Regions from separate parts of the Luteibacter sp. 329MFSha genome, predicted to be linked through region 4. Evidence: riboswitches for the same ligand, from Rfam matches in the RefSeq annotation. Region 4 holds a riboswitch; each other region holds the start of a gene.
What was found. Region 4 has a riboswitch for cobalamin ahead of btuB (TonB-dependent vitamin B12 receptor). Riboswitches for the same ligand answer to the same signal wherever they lie in the genome.

Region 1: another riboswitch for cobalamin. It lies ahead of BMW54_RS15650 (TonB-dependent receptor domain-containing protein); the one in region 4 lies ahead of btuB (TonB-dependent vitamin B12 receptor).
Region 2: another riboswitch for cobalamin. It lies ahead of metE (5-methyltetrahydropteroyltriglutamate--homocysteine S-methyltransferase); the one in region 4 lies ahead of btuB (TonB-dependent vitamin B12 receptor).
Region 3: another riboswitch for cobalamin. It lies ahead of BMW54_RS17205 (ribonucleoside-diphosphate reductase subunit alpha); the one in region 4 lies ahead of btuB (TonB-dependent vitamin B12 receptor).

Annotation. Positions count from the first base shown of each region.
Region 1 is NZ_FOJE01000004.1:2,444-6,435, reverse strand. It holds gene BMW54_RS15655 (efflux RND transporter permease subunit) at 1-142, opposite strand, end outside; gene BMW54_RS15650 (TonB-dependent receptor domain-containing protein) at 270-2,150, opposite strand; cobalamin riboswitch at 2,299-2,539, opposite strand; gene BMW54_RS15645 (TonB-dependent receptor) at 2,886-3,992, shown strand, end outside.
Region 2 is NZ_FOJE01000002.1:286,982-290,973, forward strand. It holds gene metE (5-methyltetrahydropteroyltriglutamate--homocysteine S-methyltransferase) at 1-1,890, opposite strand, end outside; cobalamin riboswitch at 2,080-2,298, opposite strand; gene BMW54_RS12575 (glycosyltransferase) at 2,383-3,663, shown strand; gene BMW54_RS12580 (membrane-bound PQQ-dependent dehydrogenase, glucose/quinate/shikimate family) at 3,912-3,992, shown strand, end outside.
Region 3 is NZ_FOJE01000005.1:30,072-34,063, reverse strand. It holds gene BMW54_RS17205 (ribonucleoside-diphosphate reductase subunit alpha) at 1-1,905, opposite strand, end outside; cobalamin riboswitch at 2,073-2,285, opposite strand; gene BMW54_RS17200 (response regulator) at 2,448-3,992, shown strand, end outside.
Region 4 is NZ_FOJE01000002.1:10,747-14,738, reverse strand. It holds gene btuB (TonB-dependent vitamin B12 receptor) at 1-1,493, opposite strand, end outside; cobalamin riboswitch at 1,607-1,844, opposite strand; partial or broken gene BMW54_RS11345 (acyltransferase) at 1,856-2,944, opposite strand; gene BMW54_RS11340 (REP-associated tyrosine transposase) at 3,321-3,764, shown strand.

The sequences.
Region 1 (3,992 bases), on a different contig from region 4:
TGACGAACACCGCCGGCACCTCGATCGACGGCAGGGCCGCCACGCCGAGGAGCATGTATGCGATGGCGCCGGCCAGCGTCAGGCCCGCCGCGAGCAGCGAGGTGCCGATGGGCCGGCGGATGAATGGTGCGAAAAAGTTCACGACACTTCCTGTGATCGCGGGAAGACACCCCGCGCCCGCGAACTTTATGACTTCATGCGCGTTTCGTCGCGTGTGCCTTTAGTGGGGCCCCTGCCGGAAGGCAGGGGTGCCCCGTTCCGGATCGGTCTCAGCGCACCGGCGAATAGCGGACCGTCAGGTAATACGTCCGCCCGAGCTGGTTGTAGTACGACGCGGTCTCATAGCGCTTGTCGGCCACGTTGGCGACCCGACCCTGCACGCTCCACGCCGTGTCCAGGTGCCAGGTCGCGCGCAGGTCGGCCGTCGCGTAGCCGCCGAGACGGCGGGTGTTGGCCGCGTCGTCGTAGCTGTAGCCGGCCGAGTACACCGAACCGCCGACGGTGACGGGACCGAGGTCCTTGTCGAGGTCGGCGCGCGCGATGCGGCGCGGGCGGCGGGCGAGCAGGTTGTCCTTCTGGACGCCGTCGTCGCGGTTCTCCGGCTGCTGGAACGTCAGGTAGCCGCGCACGTGCCAGCCGTCGACATCGGCGCCGACCTGGCCCTCGAGGCCGCGGATGCGCGCCTTGCTCACGTTGATCGGGAGGAAGTTCGCGTCGAAGCCGATCAGGTCGTCCACCGTGGTCTGGTACGCGTTGACCGCCCAGTTCCACACGCCGGGACGGGCGGACAGGCCGATCTCCGCGGTCCGCGACTTCTCCGGCTTCAGGTCGACCGGCGCGCCGTACGGGTAGAACTCGTCGTTGAAGGTCGGCGCATGGAAGGCCGTGCCGTACGAGGCCGTGATCTTCATGCCGTTGTCGAAGCGGAAGCCGTAAGCCGCCGAGCCGGTGGTGTGATTGCCGAACTGCGTGTTGTGGTCGTGGCGCGCCGAGAGCTGGATCTCGTGAGGCCCGAACACGCCCTGGTAGAGGGCGAACACGCCGGTGTTGTTACGGGTGTCCTTGAGGTAATCCGTATCGCTCTTGAGCTTTTCCTGCTGGTAGTCGACGCCGACCGAGAGCGTCTGGTCCTTCGCCAGCGTGAAGTCGTTCTGCCAGGTGGCCTGGTTGCGCTTCGAATACAGATAACCCACGCGCGCCTTGTCGACACCGTAATCGACGAAGTCGAGCGTCTTGTCCGCGCCGTCGAGGTAATTGTCCGCGCGATCCTGGTTCTGGCCGAGGCTCAGCGACATGCGCCAGTCGGCCATCGCATCGAAGGCGAGCTTCGCGCCGGCCACCTGCTGCGAGCGGCGGGTGAAGTTCTGGAAGTCGCCGTCGTATTCGATGTCGCCCTTGCTGCGCAGCCAGCTGCCCGTCAACTCGGTGCCGTCGTCCCAGCGGTAGCCGCCCGAGAGCGCGCCGTTGTACGTGCGGTACGCGTCGTGATCGGGCTCGTCGGTGAAGCAGCCCTGGAACGCCGTGCCCGCGCCGATGCGGCAGGCATTGATGCCCGAGGTGTACTGGCCGCCGAGGCTGGCGTTGTACCAGGCGTGTCGCGTGCCGCCGGAGATCCCGATCTGTCCTGCCGTGTAACCGTGGCTGCCGCCGGTGACGGAGAGCGACGGTGTCGGCGCCTCGCCGGCCTGCCCGTGACGGGTGAATATCTGGATGACGCCGCCGATGGCGTCGGAGCCATAGAGCGACGAACGCGGCCCGCGGACGACCTCGATGCGGTCGATCTGGTCGACGGGCAGCTGCTCGTAGGCGGGCAGGCCCGCACCCACGGTACCGACGCGGACGCCGTCGACGAGCACCAGCGTGTGCGCGGAGTTCGTGCCGCGCATGAACAACGAGGTCTGCTGGCCGATGCCGCCGGTGTTGGCCACGTTGACCCCCGGCAGGCCCGTGAGCAGATCGCGCAGCTCGACCGGCTGCAGGCGCTCGATGTCCTCGCGCGTGATCACGGTGACCGGTGCGAGCACGTCGTCCACCGGCGTCGGCGCGCGGTTGGCGGTCACCACCACGGCATCGAGCTGATCGGGGGTGTCCGCGGCGTGCGCCATGGCGATGGACGACAGCAAGGCCGTCGCGAGCAGGGTCTTCTTCATGGAACCGTCTTCCTCCGCCGCGTGACGCGGCCATACGAAAGGTCGCGCGAGGAGGACGGGCACGAACGGCGAACGGGAAGCGAGACCCGGCGGCTGTCCGGATCCGCCCTCCGCGAATCGACCGAAACAGGAGCGCCCGCCAGGCAAGGGGCGGGTCGCTTCATCGGGCCGGTCTCCGGACTCGCGCGTGCCAGGACTGGCCGGAACCGGTGCCTTCCCGCTTTCGCAGTGGCGCGTGACCGGTTCCACGGGGCCCCTGACCGGGGCCATCCGTCGACGCTTACCGTTGCGGGGGCAGTGCCGGCCTTGCCACGAACGACGTGGCGCACCGGCTTCCCGTTTCATCCCCTGGCCGACGCCAGCGGGACACCCGAACGGCGCGGATGCTACCGCGCAGGGCCCCGAAAGTCACTGCGCCGATCGGTAGGAGCGGACCTGGCCGCGATTCACGTAAACGTTTACCGCACGATGGCAGATAACAAGCAAACCCTTGAAAAAGCGCAATTTGTTGTAATGAGGCTTAACATGCACTTGACCATCGCAAAATGATTCGATTACAACCGTAACAGATTGCCGTAAGGGGGCGATTTATTACGCCACGGGGAGAACGCGTCCCGGCGGCTGGATTTCCCGGGAGGGGAACAGGCTGGCGAGACGTGGTTTACGGCAATCGAGAACAACGTCCGGTCCGCGCTTTGTGACCGGCTTTTCTTGCGGTTTCCTGGGGAGACAAACATGCAACGTTCCGACTATCGCGCCGTAGCGATCCGCCGCTCCGCCCTCTGTTCAGCCCTCGCGCTCTGCTTCGCGAGCGGTGCCGTCCTGGCCCAGTCCAATGCGTCGGGTAATGTCTTCGGTCGCGTCGCGCAGCCGGAAGGTGCCGTCGTGCACCTGCAGAACCTCGATACCGGCCTCACGCGCGACGTCGGCGTCGACGCCGACGGTCGCTATCGCGCCAGCTCGCTTCCGGTCGGCCGCTACCGCGTGTCCGTCGAACGCAATGGCCAGACCGCCGAGACGCGCGACAACGTGCAGGTGAGCTTGGGCGGCGTCGACGTATCGTTCGGTGGCGCGGTCGCCAGCAGTGGCGAAGCCCAGACGCTCGAAGGCGTCCAGGTCACCGGCAACGCACTGCCCGCCATCGACGTCTCGCAGGTCGACTCGCGCACGGTGCTGACGTCCGAGCAGCTGCAGAAGCTGCCGCTCGCCCGCGACGTGACCGCCGCGGCGCTGCTCGCGCCCGGCGTGATCTCCGGCGACAGCCGCTACGGCAACGTCGCTTCGTTCGGTGGTTCGTCGGCATCCGAGAACCAGTACTACATCAACGGCTACGCGGTCACGAACGCGCTGACGGGCCTCGGCTTCACCAGCCTGCCGTACGACGCGATCGACCAGCAGCAGATCTTCACGGGTGGTTACGGCGCCGAATACGGCCGTTCGACCGGCGGCGTGATCAACATCGTGACGAAGCGCGGCGGCAACGAATGGAAGGGCGGCGTCGGCATGTATTTCCAGCCGGCCGGCCTGCGCCAGAGCCCGCGCAACATCTATCGCAAGAACGGCACGCTCTACCAGACGCGTTCCGGCAACAAGAGCACCGATACGCAGTACACCGGCTACATCAGCGGTCCGCTCATCAAGGACAAGCTGTTCCTGTTCGCGGCGGGTGACTTCACCCGTTCGAACAGCAAGTCGACCAGCGTCATCACCGCGCCGCAGAAGACCTACCAGGAGAACAAGGCCACGAAGTGGATGGCCAAGATCGACTGGAACATCACCGACAACCACCTCCTCGAGGTGACGGGTCTCGGCGACAAGACGAACACCGAGCGCAGCATCTAC
Region 2 (3,992 bases), 280 kb from region 4:
GAACGCGTCCACCGCCCAGGCGAGGTAGGCCGACCACGCCGCGCGTCGCAGCGGCAGGCCTTCGCGCAACGCCGGCTCGTCGATCTGCACGATGCCGATGCCCGCCTTTTCCAGGTCGTGCACCTCGTCGCGCAGCGCGAGGGCGATCTGTCGGCAGACCTCGTCGCGCGGCAGGTCGTCGCGCACGAACGACCACTGCAGCATCGTCACCGGTCCCGTGAGCATGCCCTTCATCGGCCGGTCGGTGAGCGACTGGGCGTACGCGGACCACGCCACGGTCATGGGCGCGGGACGCGCGACATCCCCGTAGATGACCGGTGGCTTCACGCAGCGCGAGCCGTAGCTCTGCACCCAGCCCAGCGACGTGAACGCGAAGCCCGCCAGCTGCTCGCCGAAGTATTCGATCATGTCGTTGCGCTCGGGCTCGCCATGCACGAGCACGTCGATGCCGGCCTCCTCCTGGAAGCGCACGGCGCGACGTACTTCGTCGCGCAGCACCTCGGCGTACGACGCGTCGTCGAGCCTGCCGGCGCGGTGCGCGGCGCGGGCGTTGCGCAATTCGGCGGTCTGCGGAAAGGAACCGATCGTCGTCGTCGGCAGGTCGGGCAGGGCGAACCGCTCCCGCTGGACCGCGGCGCGGAAGGCGTACGCCGAACGTCGCTGAGCGAACTGCGGCGTGAGGCCACGGACACGCGCACGCACATCGGCGCGCGCGACGTCCGGCGACGCGAGGCGCCGCGCCACGATCGCCTGCTGCCGCTGGAGGGCTTCGCGCGCGGAAGGTGATCCGACGACGGCGTCGGCGTAACGACGCAACTCGCCGATCTTCTGCCGCGCGAACGACAGCCACGCACCGATGTCGCCCGGCAGCCGCTTCTCTTCCGACGCGTCGATCGGCACGTGCAACAGCGAGCACGATGTCGAAAGCCAGAGACGTTCGTCGCCGAGGCGATCGCGCAGTGCCTCGACGCGGGGCAGGACAGCCTCGGGCGCGCTGAGCCAGATGTTGCGTCCGTCGAGGACGCCGGCGGAAAGCACGGTGTCGCGAGGCAGCGCGTCGATCAACGCATCGACCGACGCGCCACCGCGGACGAGGTCGACATGGATGCCCGCGACCGGCAGCGAGGCGGCGAGGTCGAGGTTGTCGCCGAGGTCGCCGAAATACGTGGCGAGGAGGATGCGTGCGCGCGAACGTTCCGCGATCCGCGCATACGCGTGGCGGTAGGCCTCGCGCGTCGGCTCGTCGAGATCGAGGACGAGCGCGGGCTCGTCGACCTGCACCCAGTCCGCGCCGGCGTCGGCCAGCGCGTGGAGCACGTCGATCCACGCGGGCAGCAGCGCGTCGAGCAGGGCGAGCGGATCGCTGCCGTCGACGGTCTTGGACAGACGAAGGAACGTGACCGGTCCCAGCAGCACCGGGCGCGCCACGTGCCCCGCGGCCATGGCCTCGCGGAATTCGGCGACCACCTTGGCCGGCCGGGCGCGGAACGTCTGTTCCGCGGACAGCTCCGGCACGATGTAGTGGTAGTTGGTGTCGAACCACTTCGTCATCTCGAGCGCGTGCAGGTCGAACGTATCGTCCTGGTGTCCGCGCGCCATGGCGAAGTAGCCCGCCAGCGGATCCTGCTCGTGCAACCGCCGGTAGCGCGGCGGAATGGCGTCGACCGTCACGGCGGCGTCGAGCACGTGGTCGTAGAGCGAGAAATCGTTCACCGACACGCTATCGGCGCCCGCCTTGCAAGCGAGCGACCAGTGCCGCAGGCGCAGTTCGCGCGCCGCGGACTGCAGTTCATCGGCGGAAACTTCGCCCTTCCAGTGGCCTTCGAGCGCGCGCTTCAATTCGCGGCGTCGGCCGATGCGGGGAAATCCGGGGTAGGTGACGTGTGGCATGCATGGATCCTCTTCGGGGAAAAGAGGAGGGAAGGGCGGCCGCCCACGCGCCGCCGTCCACCCGCACGCGATGCGTGCCGGTGGGCCGCGTCATGAGGGATGACCGTCGACCTTCGCCCCCGCGGGCGAACCGGGCGCCCGTCTTTCGACGGCACCCAGGTCGGACGGAACGGACGCGTCCATGACGACGCATGCGCTCCGGCCGGCGGCAGGTCTTCGGGCTCGTGGATGTGACGCCGTGGGGCGTCGCCTCGCCCGTCGCTTCCCGGATCGCCATCGATCCAGTGCCTGTGACGGGTTCGTCTCCACATACCGCTGCGGGGCAGCGCCGGAATCGCACCGGCTTCCCTCTTAGCTTTATCTCTCTATTCGAATATCGAGATAAAGACCGCTGGCAGCCGGCAAGGTAGTCGTCGACGGCCGGCAAGTCAATGCGCGCGCGCCGTGCACGCGGTAGCCGCGAGAATGCCCTGGTCGGCAAAGGAGCGAGGCATGGCGGGACGACACATCGTGATGGCCACGGTCGGGTCGCAGGGCGACCTGTTTCCGTTCCTGGCCGTCGGGCGCGAGCTGGTCGCGCGCGGGCACCGGGTCACGGTCGCCGCGCATGCGATCCACCGGGAGGCCGTCGCGGCGGCGGGACTCGCCTTCCTCCTTGCCAGCGGGATCGCGGAACCCGAGGACAAGGCAGCCTTCGCGGCCCGCGCGTTCCATCCCCTGCGCGGGCCGCGCTTCGTCGTGCGCGATCTCGCCGCGGCGGACGTCGCGGCAAGTTACGCCGCGCTCGCTCCCGTCTGCGCGGAGGCCGATGCGATAGTCACGACGACGCTGGCGTTCGCCGGGCAGATCATCGGCGAGACGGGGCGGCTCGCATGGCTCTCGGCCGTGCTGTCGCCGGCCGTCTTCCTTTCCGCGTGGGACCCGCCTGCGACGGGCTACGCGCGGCTCGACACGTTCCTGCGCGGTTCGCCACGGCGCGGCGGATGGTTGGGCCGCCTCGCGCGCACCGTCACGGCGCCATGGACGCGCCCGGTACGCGATTTCAGGGTGTCGCTGGGACTGCCGCCGGTTTCTCCGTGGGGCGATCCGTTCCATCAGGGACAGCACGCGCGCGACGGTGTCCTCGCGATGTACTCCCCGCTGCTCGGCGAGCCCCCGCCGGATGCGCCCGCGCGAACGCGTATCACAGGGCAGTGCCGTTACGCGCCCGGCGGCGACCGGCTCGCGCCGGAACTCGCCGCGTTCCTCGACGCGGGCGATGCGCCGATCGTCTACACGCTGGGCTCGGCCGCGGTGCACGCCGGGGCGTCGTTCCTGCGGGAAAGCATCGAGGCCTCCGTCGCGCTGCGGCGGCGCGCGGTGTTGTTGACCGGATCGCCCGAGATGCGCGCGCGTCTTCCGGCGGCGTTGCTGGAAGGTGTCCTCGTGCAGGAATACGCGCCGCATGGCGCGCTGTTCGCGCGCGCGGCGGCGGTCGTGCATCACGGTGGCGTGGGCACGACGCAGGAAGCGCTTCGCGCGGGACGCCCGCAACTCGTCGCGCCCCACGGCTTCGACCAGCCGGACAACGCGGCGCGCGTCGAGCGACTCGGCGTCGGGCGTGTGCTGCGCGCATCCCGCTATCGGGCGGATCGCGCGGCGGCATTGCTGCGCGAAGTGCTGGGCGACGATGCGGTGACGCGTCGTGCCGCGGACGCCGCGCGCGTGATCCAGCGCGAGGACGGTGCGCGCATTGCGGCCGATACGATCGAGGCCGCCATGCGGGAGCGCTGAGGGAGGCGTGCCCGCTGCCGCGGGATCGCCGATACGATCGGCTCCCACAGGCTGCCTGCCGAAGGGTGGGAGCCGATCGCATCGGCGACGGGTGCTCGCGTGTCCTCGCAAGATCGTGCACCCGAAGATCGTCGTCCTGCGAACGCGACGCGTACACGCGGGATATACCTGCCATGCTTATCTTTGGACGTTCACCACGCGGCATCGGGCGCGACGCGTACGACCGCGTCGCGCACCGGAGATATGCCATGTCACCCATCATTCGTTCACACCGCCCGCCGCGCATCACGGGCGCCGTGATCGCCGTCATCGGACTCGCGCTCGCGTTC
Region 3 (3,992 bases), on a different contig from region 4:
CTTGATGTTCTCGCGTAGCTTCGCCCAGCGGTCGTCCTTTCCGGTCGGCGTCGCGGCCGGCCAGTAGTCGAACTGCAGCTCGCCGTTGGCGGCGCGGCTCTCGTCGAAGCCCGGGTGGGCGCCGTCGCGTTCGGCGATCTCGTTCGACATCGACAGCGCGTGGAAGTAGATCTCTTCCTGGATGCGCGTCGACAGCGCGCGTGCCTCGTCCGAATCGAACGGCAGGCGCAGTTTGAAGAAGACATCCTGCAGGCCCATCACGCCGAGGCCGACCGGGCGCCACTTCAGGTTCGCCGTCTTCGCCGTGGCGATCGGATAGAAGTTCAGGTCGATCACGCGGTTGAGCTGGCGCACGGCGGTGCGCACGGTCGCGGCGAGCTTGTCGAAGTCGAACGCGCCGTCGACCACATGGCGGGCGAGATTCACGGAGCCGAGGTTGCACACCGCGGTCTCGTTCTCGTTGGTCACCTCGAGGATCTCGGTGCACAGGTTCGACAGGTGGATGACGTTCTTCGCCAGCGCCGTCTGGTTGCTGGTGGCGTTCGAGCGGTCCTTGAACGTCATCCAGCCGTTACCCGTCTGCGCGAGCGAGCGCAGCATGCGGGCGTAGAGTTCGCGTGCCTTGATCGACTTGACGGCGAGGCCGTCGGCCTCCGCCTTCTCGTAGGCGGCGTCGAACGCCGGACCCCACGTGTCGACGAAGTGCGGCACGATCTTGGGATCGAACAGCGACCAGTCGCCGTCGGTCTCCACGCGGCGCATGAAGAGATCGGGCACCCAGTTGGCGAGGTTCAGGTTGTGCGTGCGGCGCGCGTCGTCACCGGTGTTCTCGCGCAGCTCGAGGAATTCCTCGATGTCCGCGTGCCACGATTCGAGGTACACGCAGGCGGCGCCCTTGCGCTTGCCGCCCTGGTTCACCGCGGCGACGGAAGCGTCCAGCGTCTTCAGCCACGGCACGAGGCCGTTCGAATGACCGTTGGTGCCCTTGATCAGGGAACCGCGCGAACGGATGCGCGAGTAGGCGAGGCCGATGCCACCGGCGAACTTCGACAGCTGCGCGACGTCGCCGTACTTGGCGTAGATCGACTCCAGCGCGTCCTGCGGCGAATCGAGCAGGAAGCACGACGAGAGCTGCTCGTGCGCGGTGCCGGCGTTGAACAGCGTCGGCGAGCTGGCGAGGTATTCCAGCGACGAGAGCATGCGGTACAGCTCGAGCGTCTCGGCCACGTCGTTCCCGCCGAGCGCGCACGCGATGCGCATGAAGAAGTACTGCGGCGTCTCGATGACGAACCGCTTCGTCGGATGGCGCAGAAGGTAGCGGTCGTAGACCGTGCGCAGGCCGAAGTATTCGAAGCGGCGCGAGGCGGAGGTATCGACGGCGTCGTTGAGCTTGCGCGCGTTCACCTGCACGAAATCGCGGAGGCGCTCGTTGAGGATGCCCAGCTCGAAGCCGGTCGAGATCGACTGCGAGAACGAGTGGATGTCCTGGCCCGACACTTCCTTGTCGACGAAGGCGGCGAGCAGGCGCGCGGCGAGCTGGCCGTACTCCGGCTCCTCGGCGGTGAGCGCCGCCGCGGTGCGGATCGAGAGCTGGTCGAGCTCCTGGGTGGTCGCGCCGTCGTAGAGGCCGCCGATCGTCTTCAGCGCCACGCGCATGGGATCGACCGCGAACAGTCCGTCGGCGCTGCGCGTCACCGCGCGCACGATCTTGTTCACGTCCACGGCTTCCTGGCCGCCGTTGCGCTTGGTCACGCGCATCTGGCCCGGGTTGTGCGGGGGCGTCAGGGTGAAGGCCGGCGGCGCGTCGTTGCGGTAGCCGGCGGCCGGTGCCGTGCTGGCGGCCGTGGTCGAAGTGGTGACGGCGGCGTCGGCCGTCTCGGTGCGCTCGCGCGCGGAGGAATCCATCGTGATCGTCATTGGCGTGCCCCAGGGCCGTGTCCGGACTCCCGTTCCCTCGAACGGGTCTCGACGCGGTTCGGGCCGGGCGGAAAGGGTCGCGACGGAGCGCGCACGAAGGCGCTCCGGTCCGCGACGTGCCTCCCCGCGGAAGCCGTCACCACGAATCGGCGCCGCGCTGGGCACCGACTGTCGGCAGGTCTTCGGACTCGTGGACGAGGGCCTTCGGGCCGACCTAGCCCGTCGCTTCCCAGCCCCCGGAGGGCCAGTGCTGATGACGGGGTCGTTTCCACTTACCGCTGCGGGGCAGTTCCGGATTCGCACCGGATTCCCTTTTAAGTCCGACGGGCAGTCGCGCCTCGCCGGACACCAACGCGACACACGATATAGGCGGACCTGCGGTGGGTCAACACAAGATGTGGGGTCACCTGCTATGTCCCTGATACGCCGCGCCCTGCCGCCCTTCGCACGATGTGAAGGTCGTCTACACAAAGTTGACCGGGGTCCGACGATAAACTGTGAACTTCTTTTTGCGGACCCATAGAGGCCCGATGCCCCCGTCGCTCGCGCTGCAGGACCACAGCCTCATCTCCCGGTCGCTCGATTCGCTTCCTTATGGATTCGTGGCGCTTTCTCCCGCCGGGGACATCCTGTACGCGAACGCGTGGGCCGCCGGCCGGATGCCCGAAGGGGGCTTCCTGTCGATGTGGAACGCCGAGGGGCGCGAACGCGTCGAGGCGGCGCTGGCAGCGCCCGATGAAGACACCGCGCGCGGCTTCCAGATCGCGACGGGGACCGGTGGCCCGTGGCGGGTCGCTTTCGAAGCCTGGAACGATCAGACCCTCGGGCCGGTGGTGCTCGGGACCTTCCAGCCCGCGGGCGCGGTCGATGGTGGCTGGACCCAGGGCGACGGCGACATGGCACTGGGGATCACCCACGGCCAGCTCCGCCAGGCCCAGAAGATGGACGCCATCGGCAAATTGACCGGCGGCGTCGCGCACGACTTCAACAATCTGCTGCAGGTCATCAGCGGCAACCTCCAGCTGCTCGGGGCGGACATCGCCGGCAACGCGCGCGCCGAGCGTCGCGTCGCCAACGCCATGGCCGGCGTCACGCGCGGCACGAAGCTCGCCGCCCAGCTGCTCGCCTTCGGCCGCCGCCAGCCGCTCGCGCCCAAGGTGGTGAACATCGGCCGCTTCGTCCGCGACATGGACGACCTGCTCCGGCGCGCGCTCGGCGAGGCCATCGAGGTGGAAACCGTGGTCGCGGGCGGCCTGTGGAACACGCTCATCGACCCGGGCAACGTGGAGAACGCGCTGCTCAACCTGGCGATCAATGCCCGCGACGCGATGGAAGGGCAGGGCAAGCTCACGATCGAGGCCGGCAACGCGCTGCTGGACGCGACGTACGCGGACGCCCATGGCGATCTGCGTCCGGGCCAGTACGTGATGATCGCGGTCACCGATACGGGCACCGGCATTCCCCCGGAGATCATCGAGCAGGTCTTCGAACCGTTCTTCACGACCAAGCCCGAAGGACGGGGCACGGGCCTGGGCCTGTCCATGGTGTACGGCTTCGTCAAGCAGTCCGGCGGTCACGTGAAGATCTACAGCGAACCCGGCCACGGCACCACCGTGAAGATCTACCTGCCGCGTTCGACGCAGAGCGAGGACCGCGTCGTCGCGGTCGAGGAGGAAGGCGTGCGTGGTGGTGACGAAACCGTGCTGGTCGTGGAAGACGACGACGCCGTGCGCGAGACCGTCGTCGGCATGCTCGGCGACCTCGGCTATCGCGTGCTCAAGGCGCGCGACGCGCAGAGCGCGCTCTCGATCATCGAAAGCGGTATCGCGATCGATCTCCTGTTCACCGACGTCGTCATGCCTGGCACGCTGCGCAGCCCCGAGCTGGCGCGCAAGGCGGTCGAGCGGCAGCCGGGCATCGCCGTGCTCTTCACTTCCGGCTATACCGAAAACGCGATCGTCCACGGCGGCCGTCTCGACGAGGGCGTCGAGCTGCTGAGCAAGCCCTATACGCGCGATCAGCTGGCGCGCCGTGTCCGTCACGTGCTCGCCACGCGGCAGCGCCCGGCGGATCCC
Region 4 (3,992 bases):
CCGGACAGCTCGACACCACGGATGCGCGACTTGTCGATGTTGTTGGCGCCGCCGAACGGGAACAGCGGGCCGGTCAGGCTCGAGTCGAACACGATGAGGTGATCGATGCGGTTCTGGAACGCGCTGAACGACCAGTTTCCCCAGCCCGGGGTGCCGCGCAGCCCGAGCTCCCAGTTCCGCGACGTTTCCGGCTGCAGGTCCGGATTGCCGTAGTCCGGGTAGTACAAGTCGTTGAACGTGGGTGCCTTGAACGCCGTGCCGTAGCTGCCGGTAACGCGCAGCGACTTCGTGAGCGCGTAGCCGTATTGCAGGCTGCCCGTCGTCTTTCCGCCGAACTGGCTGTTCTCGTCCCGGCGCAGGCTCGCCTGCAGCGAGTTGTCGCCGAACTCCTGCTGCCACTGCGCGAACAGGGCATGGTTGCGCCGGGCGTCCACGAAGTAATCCGTGCTGCCCACGACGCGGTCGCGCTGCCAGTCGAAGCCGAGGGTCGTGAGGCCGGCCGCGCCACCCACACGGCCGATGTCGGCCTGCAACGAGGCGAGGTCGCGGTGCGTGTTGAACGTGTCGGCATAGTCGCCATACAGGTAGTCGGTGGACAGGTCTTCGCTGCGACCGACATTGGCCGTCACGAGCACGTCCTTCGCGGGCTTGTACCTCACGCGACCGCCAAGCACCTGCGTCGCCGACTCCGCGAAGTTGCTGCTGGTGCCGTCGTAGTGGTTGCGACCCTCGGTGCGCGTCGCGGTCGCGTCGGCGTCCCACTGTTCGTCGAAGCGCCAGCCGCCCTTCAGCGACAGCGCGTTGTTGCGGTAGCCGTCGCGATCCGGTTCGTACGTGTAGCAACCCGCGCCGCGCGGACTGGGCTTGCCGCGGCACGCGTTGATGCCGTCGGTCTTTTCATGGCTCGCCTCCACCGAATACCAGCCCTGCGTGCCGCGGCCGGCGAAGCCCACCGCGCCACGCAGCGTGTCGTAGCTGCCGACGCCGACGGAGACATTCGGTGCGAAGGCGCCCTGCGGATGGCGGGTGAAGATCTGGATGACGCCACCGAGCGCGTCGGAGCCGTACAGGCTCGAATAGGGACCGCGCACGATCTCGATGCGCTCGATCTGGTCGACGGGAATGTCCTGGAACGCGGCGGTGCCGGAGGTCGCGGAGCCGATCTTCACGCCGTCGACGAGCACGAGCACGTGGTCCGATTCCGTGCCGCGGAGGAACACGGACGTCGACTTCCCGGGGCCGCCGTTGTTCGCGATGGAGATGCCCGGCGTGGCGCGGAGGAGGTCGGCGAGCGAACGCGGCTGCAGGCGTTCGATCTCCGCGCGATCGATCACGGTGGACGCGGCGAGCACCTGGTTCTGCGTCTGCTCGGTGCGGCTGGCCGTGACCACGACACCGTCGAGGTCGGAAGAGGCGTCGGCGGCGAACGCCGCGACGGGAACGACGAGACCCGACGCGATGGCGACCGCGAGGGTGGAAGAACGAAACGACACTGGGTGACTCCCTGCGAACCGCACCGACCCGTGCGGCATGAATGGCGAGGGACGGACGCAGGAAGACGCGGGACTGCCGGCCGACGGCCAGCCACCCACGACATGGCCCTCCGCCTGTCCGGTGAACCCATGGCCGGTCTCCGGGCTCGCGAGCGCAGGGATGGAACCCTGCCGGACGGCGCCTTCCCATGTCTCGCGGACACAGTGGCTTCGATGCCGACCTCGTTGCTCGCCTACCGTTGCGGGGGCAGCTCCGGAATGGCGCGAGGCCTTAAGGCCACGCGCGTCACCGGATTCCCGTTTCAATCCGTGGCGCTGACGCCATGGATCACCTTGGGAGGCGGCATTGTAGCGGAAGCGTGACGACGGCGGTCACGCCAGCGCAGCACAGGGCGTTCCACCGCGTAGTGCAGCGCCGCGCCGCCGGCGAGCGTCGCGACGGCATAGAGGACGAAACGCGCGAAGCGATGGCCTTCCAGATGGCCGTCCAGAACGGAGTCCACGAGCGTGAAGACGCCCTTGTGGCTCAGGTAGAGGCTATACGACGCCGCCGCGAGCCACGCCGTGCCAGGCACCCGCAGTCTCGCCAGCCAGGTGTCGCCACTGGCTGCCGCGACGAACAGCGCCATAGCGAGCGCCAGCAGCGGATAGCCCACGACGCAGGGCCAGAAGTCGGTCCGCGCACCATCGAAGAGGACGAGCGCCAGCGCCAGGAGTGTAACCGCGGCGAGCAGCACGGTGCCCTCCCGTGCGTGCAGAAAGGCCATGGTCGCCGGCCGATAGACGCGGCACGCCGCCAGCACCACGCCCGCGAGCAGGCCGTCGAGGCGCGACCAGGTCGGATAGTAGAGGTAGCGCAGGTACGCCAGGCCGACGTTCGCGCCGGTCGCGCGCAGCGGCGCGATCTCGTGCTGCCATAGCCATGCCCGCAGGCACATGCCGCCCACGATCACCACCGTGCACATGACGACGAAACGCGCAGGTGACGATCCGCGGCTGCCGAGGATGGCGAGAAAAGGGAACAGGAGGTAGAAGTGCTCCTCCACGCAAAGCGACCAGACATGCGAGAAGGCGTAGTTGTCGCCGTTGTCGAAGAGCAGGTTGAAGGTGAAGGTCGGGAACTGCCACAACGGCTGCATGCCCGGCGTCTCGCGCCAGGCGGGCCAGCATGCGTAAAGCGCGAGCACGACGACGAACGCCGGAAGAATACGCGTCGCCCGACGCATGTAGAACGCGGTGAGGTCGATCGTCCCCCGATCGCGCAGCGCCACGAACACCTGCGAGCCGATCAGGTAGCCGCTCAACGCGAAGAACAGGTCGACGCCCATCCATCCGGAACGCTCCAGGAACCCGAAACCATCGCCTAGTCCGCCGACCAGGTAGCTGTGGAACAGCATCACCCAGACGATGGCGATCGCGCGCAGCGTGTCGAGTCCCGGCGTGCGTGGCATGGCGTGTGATCCCCCTGGCGATCGGACCATGATCGCGGCGGCGACGGCGTATTCCCTGCTCCGGCTGTGGCATTTCGCAGGCACGCCCACCGACTCGGCCATCGCGGCAACCCGTTGGAGCGGACCCGGCCGCGATCGGCGTCGCGACCACCTCCACGGAAAGCAACCGCCCCGTTGGAGCGGACCTGGCCGCGATCGACGTCGCGATCACCTCCGCCGAAAAGCATCGCGCCCAGGTGCGCTCCAACCCGCCTTCGTTGGAGCGGACCTGGCCGCGATTGGGCGCTACGACCACCTGGACGACGCGGGCCGCGCCTTCAGCGAGCGACGGCAAGCCTCCGTTTAACTCCGTACACGCATTGGCACATCGTTCGATATGCCCCATCGATCCGGAACCGCGCGACTTCGCCTCGGCAGGGCCTCGCTACCTGGCCAGGTCTACCTGGTTACGACCGCCGTCAACCGGCGATATCCGCTATTCGCTTGCATCGCATCCGCACGGGCGGCGAGTCGCGTCTGTCATGACGCGGCGACGTGGGGCGACGCGGAGTGCCTCGCGTGGGTCCTGATGCCTGACCACTGGCATGGGCTCGTGCGACTCCAGGATCAGTCGCTTTCGACGCTGATGAGCCGGTTCAAGGCGTCGTCAGCGCGTGCCGTCGGACGGGGACCCATCTGGCAGCGCGGCTTCCATGAGAGAGCGCTTCGATCGGAGGACTCGGTGATCAAGGCGGCGAGATACATCGTAGGCAATCCACTGCGCGCGGGCCTGGTCTCGTCCGTGAACGACTATCCGTACTGGAACGCCGTGTGGCTGTGATCGCACCCCCATCCTGCGATCGCGCCCGGGTGCGCTCCAACCCGCCTCCGTTGGAGCGGACCTGGCCGCGATCGGCGTCGCGACCACCTTCCGCGAAAAGCATCGCGCCCAGGTGCGCTCCAACCCGCCTCCGTTGGAGCGGACCTGGCCGCGATCCGGCGTCGCGACCACCTCCCACGAAAAGCATCGCGCCCGGGTGCGCTCCAACGGGCCTTCGTTGGAGCGGAC